One region of the Mesorhizobium sp. M0983 genome, then DNA from elsewhere that is predicted to be linked to it. Evidence: predicted binding sites of a transcription regulator. Region 1 holds the regulator's gene; the other holds the start of a gene.
What was found. Region 1 encodes LexA, which represses DNA repair genes until DNA is damaged. Its sites were predicted from a motif close to TGTTCNNNNTGTGTTCNG; they were not measured.
Positions count from the first base shown of each region.

Region 2: a site for LexA is predicted at 2,754-2,771, ahead of NKH71_RS31560 (YifB family Mg chelatase-like AAA ATPase). Genes of this name have one in related genera too.

Region 1 covers NZ_JAMYNH010000018.1:83,776-91,337, forward strand. The annotation lists gene trpC (indole-3-glycerol phosphate synthase TrpC) at 1-23, shown strand, start outside; gene moaC (cyclic pyranopterin monophosphate synthase MoaC) at 26-532, shown strand; gene NKH71_RS25865 (molybdopterin molybdotransferase MoeA) at 532-1,737, shown strand; gene NKH71_RS25870 (hormone-sensitive lipase) at 1,745-2,575, opposite strand; gene kynU (kynureninase) at 2,671-3,918, opposite strand; gene NKH71_RS25880 (hypothetical protein) at 4,104-4,430, opposite strand; gene lexA (transcriptional repressor LexA) at 4,389-5,120, shown strand; gene NKH71_RS25890 (ComEC/Rec2 family competence protein) at 5,114-7,562, opposite strand, start outside.
Region 2 covers NZ_JAMYNH010000037.1:2,490-10,051, reverse strand. The annotation lists gene NKH71_RS31580 (GtrA family protein) at 1-24, opposite strand, end outside; gene NKH71_RS31575 (glycosyltransferase) at 155-1,162, shown strand; gene NKH71_RS31570 (GtrA family protein) at 1,170-1,544, shown strand; gene gshB (glutathione synthase) at 1,761-2,702, shown strand; gene NKH71_RS31560 (YifB family Mg chelatase-like AAA ATPase) at 2,863-4,395, shown strand; gene NKH71_RS31555 (hypothetical protein) at 4,488-4,811, shown strand; gene NKH71_RS31550 (GNAT family N-acetyltransferase) at 4,694-5,002, shown strand; gene NKH71_RS31545 (malate synthase G) at 5,204-7,375, opposite strand.

The DNA.
Region 1 (7,562 bases):
AGGCGCCGGCAGAGGCGATCTGAGGATGGCGGCCGCCCTCACCCATCTTGGCGCGCGCGGCGAAGCCAACATGGTCGATGTCGGCGACAAGGCTGAGACGGTGCGCACGGCAGTCGCGGAGGGCTTCGTGTCGATGCGGCCCGAGACCCTGGACATGATCCTCGCCGGCGATGCCAAGAAGGGCGACGTGCTCGGTACCGCGCGTATCGCCGGCATCATGGCGGCCAAGAAGACGCATGAACTGATCCCGCTCTGCCATCCACTGCTGCTGACCAGGATATCTGTCGATATCGAGCCGGACGCAGCTTTGCCCGGCCTGAAGGTCACAGCATTGACCCGCGTCACGGGCAAAACCGGCGTTGAGATGGAGGCCCTGAGCGCCGTCTCGGTCGCTTGCCTGACCATCTACGACATGGCCAAGGCGGTCGACCGCGCCATGGTCATCTCCGGTATCAGGCTGGTTGAAAAGACCGGCGGCAAATCCGGCGACTACAAGATCACCGAAGATGGGGTCACCGAGGCAGGCCGCTGATGGCGCTGGTCCCAGTTGCTGAGGCGCTCGAGCGCCTGTTGGACGGCGCAGCTGCACTGCAGGGCGAACGCGTCGCGCTGCTGGATGCCGCCGACCGCGTGCTGGCGGAGCCGGTTGTGGCGCTCCGCACTCAGCCGCCGTTCAACGCCTCCGCCATGGACGGCTATGCCGTGCGGGCGGCTGATATCGCGTCCTTACCAGCAAAGCTTTCGGTGGTCGGCATGGCGCCGGCCGGAAGCGGCTTTGCCGGGACGGTGCAGCAGGGGCAGGCCGTCCGTATCTTCACCGGCGCGCCGCTTCCCGAAGGCGCCGACACCATCGTCATCCAGGAGAACGTCCGCGATCTCGGCCGCGGTGTCGTCGAAGTGACGGAGCCGACGGTGCAGGGGCGAAACATCCGCCGCCTCGGGCTCGATTTCGCCAAAGGCGACGTCCTGCTGCACAAAGGCCGCCTGCTCGACCCGGCGGCCTTGTCGCTGGCGGCATCGGCCAACCACCCTGAGGTCGGCGTGGTCAAAAGGCCGTTGGTCGCCATCATCGCCACCGGCGACGAATTGCTGCCGCCGGGCAGCGAGCTTGGCCCCGACCAGATCATCTCCTCCAACGCCTATGGTGTCGCCGCCGCCGCACAGTCGGTCCGTGCGCGAGTGCTCGACCTTGGCATCGCGCCGGACCGCAGGGAGGCGATCGCTGCGCTGGTGGAAAAGGCCGTGAAGGCTGGCGCGAACGTCATCGTCACGCTGGGCGGTGCCTCGGTCGGTGACCACGATTTCGTCCATGACGTGCTGACCGGGCAAGGCATGACTCTCGATTTCTGGAAGATCGCCATGCGGCCGGGCAAGCCGCTGATGTTCGGGCGGCTGGGCGACATTCGCTGCATCGGCTTGCCCGGCAATCCGGTGGCGAGCCTGGTCTGCACCCAGCTCTTCCTGAAGCCGCTGCTGGCGCGGCTCGGCGGCCGCGCCTTTCAGCAGGATATGCGTGAGGCACGGCTCGGCGCTGCCATGCCGGCCAACGATCTCAGGCAGGATTATGTGCGGGCTGTTGTCAGCGCTGACGCCGGCACGCTCGTGGCGACGCCGTTCAGCATCCAGGATTCCTCGATGCTGAAAATGCTGGCCGATGCCAACGGGCTGATCGTCCGTGCGCCGTTCACGCCCGCCGCGGCGGCGGGCGCCGCTTGCGACGTGCTGATGCTACGCTGAACCTGCCTCACTCCGAGATCAAGGTCCGGGTCAGCGGATGGTCTGGATCGGCCAAACCGTCGATGATGTTGAAATGATGCCGGTCAGGCTCGACCACCGAACTGGTCGCGGCACCCAGGCCGATCCAGATGTTGGCCAGCAACGCGCTCTGGCGCAGGAATTCGGCGCGCTCGCCGCCGCCGGCCCAGCAGGTCAGGCGGGCCTTGTCCATCGGGCGCAGCAGCACCGGGCTTTCGGCCTGCGCCTCGGCCTCATCGATCGCCAGCGTCTCGTTCATGCCGGTGCGCATGATCGGGCGCAAATCGTGCACACCCGAGATCGATACGACATGGCGAATGCGCCGGACAATTTCGGGCGCCAGCGGCGTCGTCGTCGTAACCATCCGGCTAACAAGATGGCCACCGGCCGAGTGTCCGGTCAGCATCAGCGGCCCTGCGACCATCCCCGCCGCCTTGCCGATCGCCGCGCCGACTTCCTTGACGATGCCGCCAATGCGCATCTGCGGACAGAGCGTGTAGGACGGCATCGCCACGGCATAGCCGCGATCAACAGCGCCAGCGGCAAGATGCGACCAGAAACTCTTGTCGAATGCCATCCAGTAGCCGCCATGGACGAACACCACGAGCCCCTTGGGCTTGGTGGCCGGCAGGAAAAGATCGAGCCGGTTGCGTGGGCCATGGCCATAGGCCATGTCGAGCCGCGCCCGGCCCTCGGTCGAAAGCACGTCGCGAAAAACCCGCGCGGGCTCGACCCAGGCCGCCGGCCAGCGATCGCTGCCGGCTATGTTGGCGCCGTTGGCATAGGCGTTGTCCCAATCGGCAATGTGACGTTCGAACACCCTGCGCCCTCCCCTGGCAATATGGCCTTGCAACGAGCGTGAGCATCGCGCGGGGCGTCGTCGCCAGCCTCACGATTCCAGCTCTCGCATCAATCTCAAGTGACAGCCGCCTTGATGGCGAAGCGCGCATCCTTCCACGCACCGGTGCGCAGGATGTCCTCAAGCACTTCGACGGCCTGCCAGACATCGGCATAGCCGACATAGAGCGGGGTGAAGCCGAAGCGCATGGTCGATGGCGCGCGAAAATCGCCGATCACGCCACGTTCGATCAGCGCGCGCATGATCTGGTAGCCATGCTCGTGCATGAATGAAATCTGGCTGCCGCGTTTTTCCCCGTCGCGCGTGCTTTCGAGCGTTAGCCCGTAAGTGCCGCACTTTGCCTCGACGAGCTCGATGAACAGATCAGCCAGCGCGATGCTCTTCTTGCGCACCGCCGTCATGTCGACATCGTTCCAGATGTCGAGCGCGCCCTTCAGCGTGCGCATCGACAGGACCGGCTGGGTGCCGCACAGAAACCGGCGGATGCCGGTGCCGGCCGCATAGCCTGGCTCGAAGGCGAAGGGCCGTGCATGGCCCCACCAGCCGGTGAGCGGCTGCTGGATGTCGGCAAGATGCCGCTCAGCCGCATAGATGAAGGCAGGCGCGCCCGGTCCGCCATTCAGATATTTGTAGGTGCAGCCAACGGCAAAATCGGCGTTTGCCGTGTCGAGCTCGACTGGCATCGCACCGGCGGTGTGGCAGAGATCCCAGACGATCATCGCCCCGGCTTCCTGGGCCCTGCGCGTCAGCGCCGGCATGTCGCGCAGTTCGCCCGACTTGTAGTTGACGTGGTTGACCAGCACCACGGCGGTGCGTTCGTCGATCAGCTCTTCGATGCTCGGCGCGTCGACCCCCGAGAGGCACAGCAGCGTATCTTTTCGCGTCGAAACCACACCCTCAGCCATGTAGAGGTCTGTCGGAAAACTGTCGCCCTCGGCGACGATGACCTGCCGCTCCGGCCGCATGGCCATGGCGGCGTGCAGCAGCTTGTAGATGTTGACCGATGTCGTGTCGCAGACCACCGTCTGGCCGGCCGCGGCACCGATCAGGCGCCCGAGCTGGTCGCCGAGTTCGAGCGGCATGTTGAACCAGCCGGCCGTGTTCCAGGCGCGGATGAGATCATGCGCCCATTCTTCGGTCGCTGCCTTGCTCAATTCATCGAAAGCTGCACGCGAAGCGGCCCCTAGCGAATTGCCGTCGAGATAGATCACTCCTTGCGGCAGCACAAAGCGGTCGCGCATCGCGCGCAGCGGATCTGCAGCATCCATCGCCCTTATGGCAACGAGATCGCGAATTCCTGTCATGATTTGTCTGCTCCCCCAAGATTCACCGCAACGCCGGACACGCATCGACGGCATCCATCGGTCACGAGCGGTTCTCCATTACCTGGTATCGCGCAGCAAGGCTCCACCGGCGACAAGTTGCCTGACCACGCGGTGGAAACCAGGAGCCAAGCCAACCCAAGGTTGGCGTTTTGAGTTCGTTTCGTTCACGGTGCATTGACCAAACCGCACAGTCGATACGGCTTCAATTCCGTGCCCTTTGCCGGCTGACGGCCGATACCAGTGCCGCCTTCTGGGAACCCAGAGGCCGCAAACGAAAGCAGAATCAAGGCGATGACGCCCGCGGCGGTGAAAATGCAGCGTTCCGGTTTGGTGAGTGGTATCGTTTCCCGAGCCCTAACACATTCATTAAACTTTAAACAGTTGCGGAACACAACTGGAACAGATAGTGTTTGTTCTGGGTTTGTTTTCTGATTCTGTTGGGGGTCGCTATGCTGACACGCAAACAACACGAACTGCTTATGTTCATCCACGAAAGGCTGAAGGAAAGCGGTATCCCGCCCTCCTTCGACGAGATGAAGGAAGCGCTCGACCTGGCTTCCAAATCGGGAATCCACCGGCTGATTACGGCGCTGGAGGAGCGCGGCTTCATTCGCCGTTTGCCCAACCGGGCCCGTGCACTGGAGGTGCTGCGCCTGCCCGATTCGATCGCCCCCGGCCTAAATGCGGCACGCAAGTTCTCGCCGAGCGTCATCCAGGGCAGTCTTGGGCAAGGTCCTCGGCAGGGCAAGCCGACATCGTCGCGCATGCCTGCAGCCGGCAATGACGACGATGTCGTCGCCGCCGTGTCGATCCCGGTGATGGGCCGCATCGCCGCCGGTGTGCCGATCGATGCCATCCAGCACCAGACGCATTCGATCTCGGTGCCGCCGGACATGATCATGGGCGGCGAGCATTATGCGCTGGAGGTCAAAGGCGATTCGATGATCGAGGCTGGCATTTTCGACGGCGACACGGTGATCATCCGCAATGCCGATACGGCGAGCCCCGGTGAGATCGTGGTGGCACTGGTCGACGAGGAAGAAGCGACGCTGAAGCGGTTCCGCCGCAAGGGCGCCTCGATCGCCCTGGAAGCCGCCAATCCGGCCTACGAGACGCGCATCTTCGGACCAGACAGGGTCAAGGTGCAGGGCAAGCTCGTTGGGCTGATCCGCCGCTACTGAGCTGCGCCCTTGGCGCCGGCTTTTGGCTTGTCGGCTCTGCGGTATGGCGGCATGCCCCGCGCCGCGCGGGAAAATTTCCGCTGCACGTGCCAGGGCCGGTATGATTTTTCGACGGCGAAGCGGATTTCGGCGCGTGTTGCCGCTTGTGGATCGAAATAGACGGCCGCACTTCCCGCGCGCGCCAGTTGCCGTTTGGTGACGACGAGGACCAGCCGGTCGTAGTAGCAGGGATTATGGGCGGTGGCGTCGTCGATGACGATCAAGCTGGCAAAGGCGCAGGCTGGCCGTGCAGTATCGCGGTCATTGGCTAGCGCGATGATCGCGCCGGATGGATGCCTGGCAAGGCAGAGACCGTCCGTGCAAATGAACGGCATGCCCGGCGGTAAGTCGGCCGGATCGGCAATGTCGAATTGCGGATCGTTCTTTCCAGGTGTTTCCGGCGCGACGATAGCCTCTGATGTGAGCGCGCGTTTCCAGTTGTCGATGGTGAACTCATTCGGGCGTGCCCGGTTGACCGCGAGTTCACCGCTGCCGATCGGCAGCGCGACGAGCCGTGCGTCCTCCGAGATCAATACATCGGGTACGCGCGTCTGCGTTGTCGTTAGCAAGCCGGCGAGCGCAAAAGGAAGGGCCACGAGCCGCAACCAGGTCGTCGCCATGCTGGCAATGACGAGGGCGATCGTCACCAAAAGGACAGATCTCAGCGAAATCAGCCCGACCGCATCGATCGGCGAGCGCTCGGAGATCCACCCGGACAGGGCGATCATCGCCGTCAGCCCCTTGCCCATCACGTAGAGGAAAGGCCCATCCGCGCCGAACGGCATCGCCAGCGCACTGAGGACGGCGAAGGGCATGACGACCAGTGAGATGATAGGCATGATGGCCAGATTGGCGAACAGGCTGAGCGGCGCCACGCGCTGGAAATGCCATATGGCGAAAAGCGCCGTGGCGCTCCCTGCAATGATCGAGGTCATCGCCAGGCCGCCCATGCCCAGCAGTACCTTTCTAGTGGCAAAGCGTAGCGGCGACCGCCGGGGCGGCGGCGTGGTGGCCCCGCCGGCGCGGTAATCGGACCAGCCTGCATAGGCGCCGACAAGGGCCGCCGTCGCGGCGAAGGACATCTGGAAGCTCGGACCGACCACCTCGTGCGGCGACACCAGAATGACCGCGATGGCCGAGATCGCCAGGTTGCGCATGGTGAGCGCGGCCCGGTCGAACAGCACGGCGATAAGCATCACCGCCAGCATGATGAAGCTGCGTTCGGCCGCCACCACAATGCCGGAAAAGACGAGGTAGGCCGCAATCGAAAAAAGCGCGGCGGCCGCGGCATATTTCTTGACCGGCCGTCGCGATGAGAAATCGGGAAACAACGCAAAGGTGCCGCGTAGCAGCGCCATGATGGTGCCGGCGACCAACGCCATATGCAGCCCCGAGATGGAGATGATGTGATAGATGCCTGTACGCCGCATCGCTTCGTTGATCTCCTCGGGAATGCCGGCGCGCACGCCGACGATCAGCGCAGCAGCAATCTCGCCCTCGGCGCCGCCGATGCGGCTGCGGATATGGTCGGCGATGGATTCGCGCGCGTCTTCGATCGAGGAAGAAAGCCGCGCGGCAAGCGGCATGCTGCCCGACGACACGACTTTCGGATTGCCGAGAAAAAAGCCGCTGCCGCCGATACCGGCGAAATAGCTGTCGAAGGAGAAATCATAGCTGTCGGGCCGCACCGGCCCGGTCGGCGGCAGCAGCCGCACATAGCCGGCGATCTCGGAACCGGCGGTCAGCTCAGCCGGTATTTTCATCGCCGAAACGCGGACCCGTTCCGGCATGTAGCGCAGTGTCGGCCTGGCGGTTGAGATCACATCGATCGTCAGCCTGATGCGGCCGCTCGCCATGGGCTCGAACGATACGACGCGACCCGTGAGGCGCGTTGAGATTTCGGAACCGAGCATATGCGTTCCGACACGCCAGGTCTCGACCTTGGCGGCAAGCACGCCAAGCGCGCAGAGCAACGCCGCCATGAAGCACAGGCGGGTTCTGGGCCACGACCGCGAGGCGACGGCACAGAGGGCTGCCAAGGCGACGATTGCGATCGGCTGTGGAAAGGCCGGCTCCACCGCCAGCGCAAAATATACGATCACCCCGCATGCGAGGAACACCGGCACCAGCAGGAAGGCAACCCCACGGTCGAGCTCCAGGCCGACCGCCGAGGTTACGCCGTTGCGGATACGGGACGGTGACGGGAGGCGGAAACGCCGGCGTAGGCGCACGATGGGCTCGGCCGCGGGCACGAGAACCGTTGCTGGGTCGCTCGCCGGCAGCGACGGGGCATCAAAGCGTGGAACCGGCAGCAATGCGGGTGCCGGCAGGACAGGCACGGGCGCGGCAAACAGCAAGCGTTCGCTGACGCCGCTGCCAACGTCCTCGCCCTCGCCCGCACCA
Region 2 (7,562 bases), on a different contig from region 1:
GGCGCCATCGTCGGCTGTGCTCATATCAGGACCTTTGGAAGGAATACGGGGCGGTTTAAACCTAGCCTTAACAGCTTCAATAAATAGTAAAGCCGCCCCGAGCGAGGCCGGCGTTTGAGCGGTCAGGGACCTCACAGGGCATCCGGAGACGAAAATGCCACAAGAAGTGCGCCATGAGCCGAGCATCGCCGTGCTCCTGCCTTGCTACAATGAGGAGCTGACGATCGGCGAAGTGGTGCGGCGCTTTCGCGAGACGCTGCCTGCCGCCGCGATATATGTCTACGACAACAATTCGCGCGATCTGACGGCGCTCCGAGCCCGCGCCGCCGGCGCCATCGTGGTGCGCGAGCCGCGCCAGGGCAAAGGCAATGTCGTGCGCCGCATGTTCGCCGACATCGAGGCCGACATCTACCTGATGGCCGACGGCGACGGCACCTATGCGCCGGAGGACGCGCCGCAACTGATCAACACGCTGCTGACCGAGCGCTCCGACATGGTGGTGGGCACCAGGCGCGGCGTCGCCGACGATGCCGGCAGGACTGGCCATGGCTTCGGCAACCGCATCTTCAACAGCCTCTACAAGCGGCTGTTCGGCTCGGACTTTACCGATATCTTCTCGGGGTACCGCGCCTTCACCAGGCGCTTCGTCAAGAGCTTTCCCGCCGTTTCCGGCGGTTTCGAGATCGAGACCGAAATGTCGGTGCACGCCTCGCAGCTCAAATTGCCGGTCAGCGAGATCGGGCTCGACTATGGCCGCCGGCCGGAAGGCTCCTCGTCGAAGCTGTCGACCTTTCGCGACGGCGCGAAGATCCTGTGGATGTTCGCCATGCTGATGAAGGAGACACAGCCGCTGCGTTTCTTCGGCGCTTTTTCGGTGTTCTTCCTGGCATCGAGCCTGTTCCTGATGGCGCCGGTGCTGATCGAGTTCGCCGAAACCGGGCTTGTGCCGCGCATGCCGACCTGGGTGCTGTCGGTCGGGCTGCTGCTGCTGTCGATGCTGGCGGCGGTGACCGGGGTAATCCTCGATTCGGTGTCGCGCGGCCGGGCCGAGCAGAAGCGCATCTTCTATCTGTCGATGCCTTCCGGTCGCGTCGAACGTGAACGTGCAAGCGCCCTCGCGACTTTGAAGGCCGGACCGGGCAAGACCCCGCGCGCGGCCTAGAGCCTGAATGGGACGCCTCGCCCGCTTCATTTTCGCCGGCGGCATCGGCTTCGTCGCCGACGCGGCGGCGCTTTGGCTGGTGCTGACGATAGCGCCGCTCGGACCATTCGCGGCTCGCATCATTTCGATCGGTTTTGCCCTGTCCGTCACCTGGTTGATCAACCGCCATCTGACGTTTTCGCCTTCCAGCCGCGGCATCGCGCAAGAGGGCGCACGCTATGGCGGCGTCGGCATTGCCACCAGCGTCGTCAATTATCTCGTCTATTGCGCCATCCTGTTCGCGCTGCCGACGGTGTCGCCGCTCATCGCCCTTGCGGTCGCCTCGCTGATTGCCATGGCGCTGTCCTTCCTCGGCTATTCCAAGCTGGTCTTCGATCGCTGACGGCACATCGCATTGGGATCTGCGCCAAAGGAAGCGCAGCCTCATCATGACCTTGGCCGATTGGCAGAAGCCGCCGATTTCCTTATATCGCTGTCGTCGATGCATCGGCGCGAAAATCGGAATCGATTTTCGGACAGCACGATGCATGGATTCAAAAGTGTTGGAGCGTACTTTGTGCATCCAAGTGGATCGCTGCAAGTGCGCCGGAGAGCTGCCATGCCCCTGAAAGTCGCCGTCCAGATGGACCACATCTCCACCGTGTCGATTGCCGGCGACACGTCGTTTGCGCTGTCGCTGGAAGCGCAGCGGCGCGGCCACCAGCTGTTCCACTACACGCCCGACCGGCTGTCGCTGCGCGACGGCAAGGTGTTTGCCCGCATCGAGGCGATGCAGGTCCGCGACGAGAAGGGCAGCCATTATTCACTGGGCGAAGAAATCCGTACCGATCTTTCGGAGATGGACGTCATCCTTTTGCGGCAGGATCCGCCCTTCGACATGAACTACATCACCACCACGCATATCCTCGAGCGCATCCATCCGAAGACGCTGGTGGTCAACGACCCGGCCTGGGTGCGCAACAGCCCGGAAAAGATCTTCGTCACCGAATTTCCCGACCTGATGCCGGACACGCTGATCACCAAGGATCCGCTCGAAGTCGCCGCCTTCCGCAAGGAGTTTGGCGACATCATCGTCAAGCCGCTCTACGGCAATGGCGGCGCCGGCATCTTCCACCTGCACGAGGCCGACCGCAACCTCGCCTCGCTGCTCGAAATGTTCGGCCAGATGTTCCGCGAACCCTACATCGTGCAGCGCTACCTCAAGGAGGTGCGCGCCGGCGACAAACGCATCATCCTGATTGACGGCGAGCCGGTCGGCGCCATCAACCGCGTGCCGGCCGAGCACGATTCGCGCTCCAACATGCATGTCGGCGGCCGCGCCGAAAAGACCGAGCTGACAGAGCGCGAACGCGAGATCTGTGCCCGCATCGGCCCGTGGCTGAGGGAGCGCGGCTTCATCCTCGTCGGCATCGACGTCATCGGCGACTACATGACCGAGATCAACGTGACCTCACCGACCGGCATACGGGAAGTGAAGCGCTTCGGCGGCGCCGACATCGCCAGCCTGTTCTGGGATGCGGTGGAGGGCAAGCGTAACTAGTCTCGCTTCGGAGCGGCCGCGTTGCAACCCATTGGAGCCGCTGCGTTCAGCCGTTCCCCAAATGTTCTTGCCTTCGCCGGAAATCTGTGGTTGTCTCCGGTGACGCCGTTCGCGGCATGATCGCAAGGGCTTGGGGCAAGCCTGCAGCCGGGGTGAAGACATGGTGGCGCGGGTTCGCACGGTTGCTTTCCAGGGCATCGAGGCCGTGCCGGTCGACGTGCAGGTGATGATCGCGCCGGGCAAGGTCAACATGCACATCGTCGGCCTGGCCGACAAGGCTGTAGCCGAAAGCCGCGAGCGGGTGCAGGCGGCGCTGCATGCATCCGGCCTGTCGATGCCGTCGAAGAAGGTCACCGTCAATCTGGCGCCTGCCGACCTGCCCAAGGAGGGCAGCCATTACGATCTGCCGATCGCGCTCGGTTTGATGGCGGCACTCGGCGCCATTCCGGGCGACATGCTGGCCGGCTATGTCGTGCTTGGCGAATTATCGCTCGACGGCACCATTGCCGCGGTGGCCGGCGCGCTGCCGGCGGCGATCGGCGCCAATGCCGAAGGCAAGGGCCTGATCTGCCCGTTTGCCTGCGGGCCGGAAGCGGCGTGGGCCGGCAAGGATTTCGACATATTGGCGCCGCGCAGCCTGATCGCCATCGCCAATCATTTTCGCGGCACGCAGGTTCTGTCGCGGCCGGAAGCCGGCATCCACGCCTCGGCGCGCGACTTGCCCGACCTTGCCGACATCAAGGGCCAGGAGACCGCCAAGCGGGCGCTGGAAGTGGCGGCGGCCGGCGGCCACAATCTGCTGATGGTCGGGCCGCCGGGGTCGGGAAAATCGATGCTGGCCCAGCGGCTGCCGTCGATCCTGCCGCCGCTTGCGCCGAAGGAATTGCTCGAAGTCTCGATGATCGCCTCGGTGGCCGGCGAACTCGGCGAAGGCAAGCTGACCGACCGGCGGCCGTTCCGCGCGCCGCACCATTCGGCCTCGATGGCGGCGATGGTCGGCGGCGGCCTGCGCGTGCGGCCGGGCGAGGCCTCGCTTGCCCATCACGGCGTGCTGTTCCTCGACGAGTTTCCGGAATTTTCGCCGCAGGCGCTCGATGCGCTGCGCCAGCCGCTGGAGACCGGCGACTGCATGATCGCGCGCGCCAATCATCGCGTCACCTATCGGGCGCGTATCCAGCTTGTCGCGGCGATGAACCCGTGCCGTTGCGGCATGGCCGGCGAGCCGGGCTATCGCTGCCTGCGCGGCGACCGCTGCCGCACCGACTACCAGGCGCGCATTTCCGGCCCGCTGCTCGATCGCATCGATCTCAGGATCGAGGTACCGGCGGTTTCGGCCAGCGATCTGATCCGGCCGGACCGGGCGGAGAAGAGTGCAGCCGTGGCACTGCGCGTCGCCCGTGCCCGTACGATCCAGCGTGAGCGTTTCGAACGGCTCGGCGCGACCTCCGCCACCACCAACGCGCATTGCTCACCGTCGGTTATCGAGGAGATCGCCATGCCCGATGCCGCCGGCCTGTCGCTACTGAGGGACGCCAGCGAAAAGCTCGGCTTTTCGGCAAGAGCCTACCACCGCGTCTTGAAGGTGGCGCGGACGCTGGCCGATCTCGAGGCCAGCGAAACGGTCGGCCGCATCCATCTGGCCGAGGCGATTTCCTACCGCATGAGCTCGGAGCGGATGGCACAGGCGGCGTAGTGCTTCTGCTGCTCGCTGGAAGTACGGTTGCGGGTTCGCGCCCGATGATCGCATATGTTACGGTCATGCACCTAACCGGGGCTGAGGCGGGGATGATTTCTGTTTCGCCGGCACGCAGTGCCGAAGACTTCGAGACCATGGCCGGGCTTTGCCGCAAGCTTGCACAATGGGATGTCGACGCCGTGCAGCCTTACGGCGTCTCGGAGGAGGACGTGAGGACCATCTTCCACCCCGAAAGGAGCGGCAGTTCGCTGGCAGCGAAGTTCGGCGCGCCAGATGCCATGGCGTTTATCGCGCGATCGGAGAACCTACCGGCGGGCTGCCTCGCCTTGACCAGTTCGACGACCATACGGCGGAGATTCACAAGTTTTTTGTCGACGCGTCGTTTCGCGGAAAAGGAATCGGCCGGGCGCTGATGGGGGCCGCGCTGGCGGAGATCCGGAAAGGCCGAATCCGGACGGTATTGATCCACACGACGTTCTACATGAAAAACGCCATTGCCGTGTATGAGTCGTTCGGCTTCAGGCCCTGCCCGCCCTTCCGTGAAACCCCGGAGCCGGTCAGACATACCGATATTTTCATGTCGTGCTCGATCTCGCCCGCGTGAGGTTAGAGGCAGCCGCGGTGTGGAGGACGCGGCGTCCCTCGACTTGCCCTATTTTTGGAAATCGAACCTGGGCCCCGATGATCCTCTTCCTGAGGCGCATCGTCAGAATGGGCGTTGGCGCACTTCATGCAGGACCCCTCCCGGCCCTTCGGGTCACCCTGCCCTCAAGGGGAGGGGGACGCCGGCTCCCGCGCCTTCGCTTCAGGCGCCTTGCTTCGCCTTCAGTTCCAGCCGCCGCGCGTGCAGCACCGGCTCGGTGTAGCCGTTGGGCTGGACGCGGCCTTTGAAGACGAGGTCGCAGGCGGCGAGGAACGCGATTGAATTGTTGAAGTCCGGTGCCATCGGCCGGTAGAGTGGATCGCCTTCGTTCTGGCGGTCGACGATCGCCGCCATGCGTTTCATCGTTTCCATGACCTGATCGGGCGTGCAGACGCCGTGATGCAGCCAATTGGCGATGTGCTGCGAGGAGATGCGCAGCGTGGCGCGGTCCTCCATCAGGCCGACGTCGTTTATGTCAGGCACTTTCGAGCAGCCAACGCCCTGGTCGATCCAGCGCACGACATAGCCCAGAATGCCTTGCGCGTTGTTGTCTAGCTCCTTCTGGATGTCTTCAGGCGACCAGTTCGGCCGCCTTGCTACCGGCACCGACAAGATGTCGTCGAGCCTGGCCTTGGGCCGGCTTTTCAGCGCCTTCTGCACGGCCTGGACATCGACCTTGTGGTAGTGCGTGGCGTGCAGGGTTGCCGCCGTCGGCGACGGCACCCAGGCGGTGTTGGCGCCGGCCTTAAGGTGCGCGATTTTCTCGGCCAGCATCGCCGCCATCAGGTCGGGCATCGCCCACATGCCCTTGCCGATCTGGGCGTGGCCGGCCAGCCCGCATTCGAGCCCGGTATCGACGTTCCAGGCTTCATAGGCGGCAATCCAGGCGGCCTGCTTCATGTCGCCCTTGCGGATCATCGGGCCGGCTTCCATCGAGGTATGTATCTCGTCGCCGGTGCGGTCGAGGAAGCCGGTGTTGATGAAGACGACGCGGTCCCTGGCGGCGCGGATCGCCTCCTTGAGGTTGACGGTGGTGCGCCGCTCCTCGTCCATGATGCCCATCTTGATGGTGTTTTTCGCCATGCCGAGCAGCGCCTCGACGCGGTCGAAAATCTCGACGGCAAAGGCAATTTCCTCCGGCCCGTGCATCTTGGGTTTTACGATATACATCGAGCCGGCGCGAGAATTGGCGCGGCGCCCGTTGGGGCCAACATCGTGCAGCGCGATCAGCGCCGTCAGCGCCGCATCCATGATGCCTTCCGGCACCTCATTGCCGTCGCGGTCCGATATCGCCGGATTGGTCATGAGGTGGCCGACGTTCCTGACCAGCATCAGCGAGCGGCCGGGCACGGTCAGCGTGCCGCCATCGGGCGCGGTATAGGTGCGGTCGGGGTTGAGCCTTCGGACAAAGCTCTTGCCGGCCTTGGTGATCTCTTCAGCCAGGTCGCCCTTCATCAGGCCGAGCCAGTTGCGGTAGACCAGCACCTTATCCTCGGCATCGACGGCCGCCACCGAATCCTCGCAGTCCTGGATGGTTGTCAGCGCCGATTCCAGCACGACATCGGCAATGCCGGCCGGATCGGTGCGGCCGATCTGGTTGTTGCGGTCGATGGCGATTTCGATGTGCAAGCCATTCCTGACCAGCAAGACGGCTTCGGGGTCGGCGGCATCGCCGCGATAGCCGGCAAACTGCTTGGGGTCGGCAAGCGTGGTGGCGCCGCCGCCCTCGCCCAGCCGCAACATGCCGTTGGCGACCGAAAGCCCGTTCACGCCGGCCCATTTGCCTGTCGTGAGCGGCACCGCCTCGTCGAAGAAGCTTTTCGCCCAGGCGACGACCTTGGCGCCGCGCGCCGGATTGAATTTGTTGCCTCGCTCGGCGCCGTCCGTCTCCGGGATGGCGTCGGTGCCGTAGAGCGCATCATACAGTGAGCCCCAGCGCGCATTGGCGGCATTCAGCGCATAACGCGCATTCATCACCGGCACCACCAACTGCGGCCCGGCGACCAGCGCGATTTCCGGGTCGACATTTTCGGTCGTCACGCTGAAGGCCGGCCCCTCGGGCAGGAGATAGCCGATCTCGCGGAGGAAGCTCTTGTAGGCCTCCATGTCGACGGGCGCGCCATTGTCGCGGTACCAGCGGTCGAGCTTGTCCTGCATGGCATCGCGTTTTTCGAGCAGCGCCCGGTTTTTTGGCGAGAGATCATGGACGATCGCCGAAAAACCGCTCCAGAATGCCTCCGCTTCAATGCCGGTGCCCGGCAACGCCTCGTTCACGACAAAATGATGAAGCTCGCGGGCAATCCGCAATCCGGCGATCTCGACGCGATCGGTCATCAGGGCTTCTCCAGACGAAAGGCTAGGCCGGGCCTTTGGCATGTCGCGGTTGCAGGGTCAATTCGGCATAGGTGAAGGTAGGGCGTTTTCGCCGTTGCAGGAGCTGCCAATCTCCCCACTTGTGGGTGAGATGCCCGGCAGGGCAGAGGGGGGCGTGAAGGATCGCCGACCTTGCCATTTACGACCA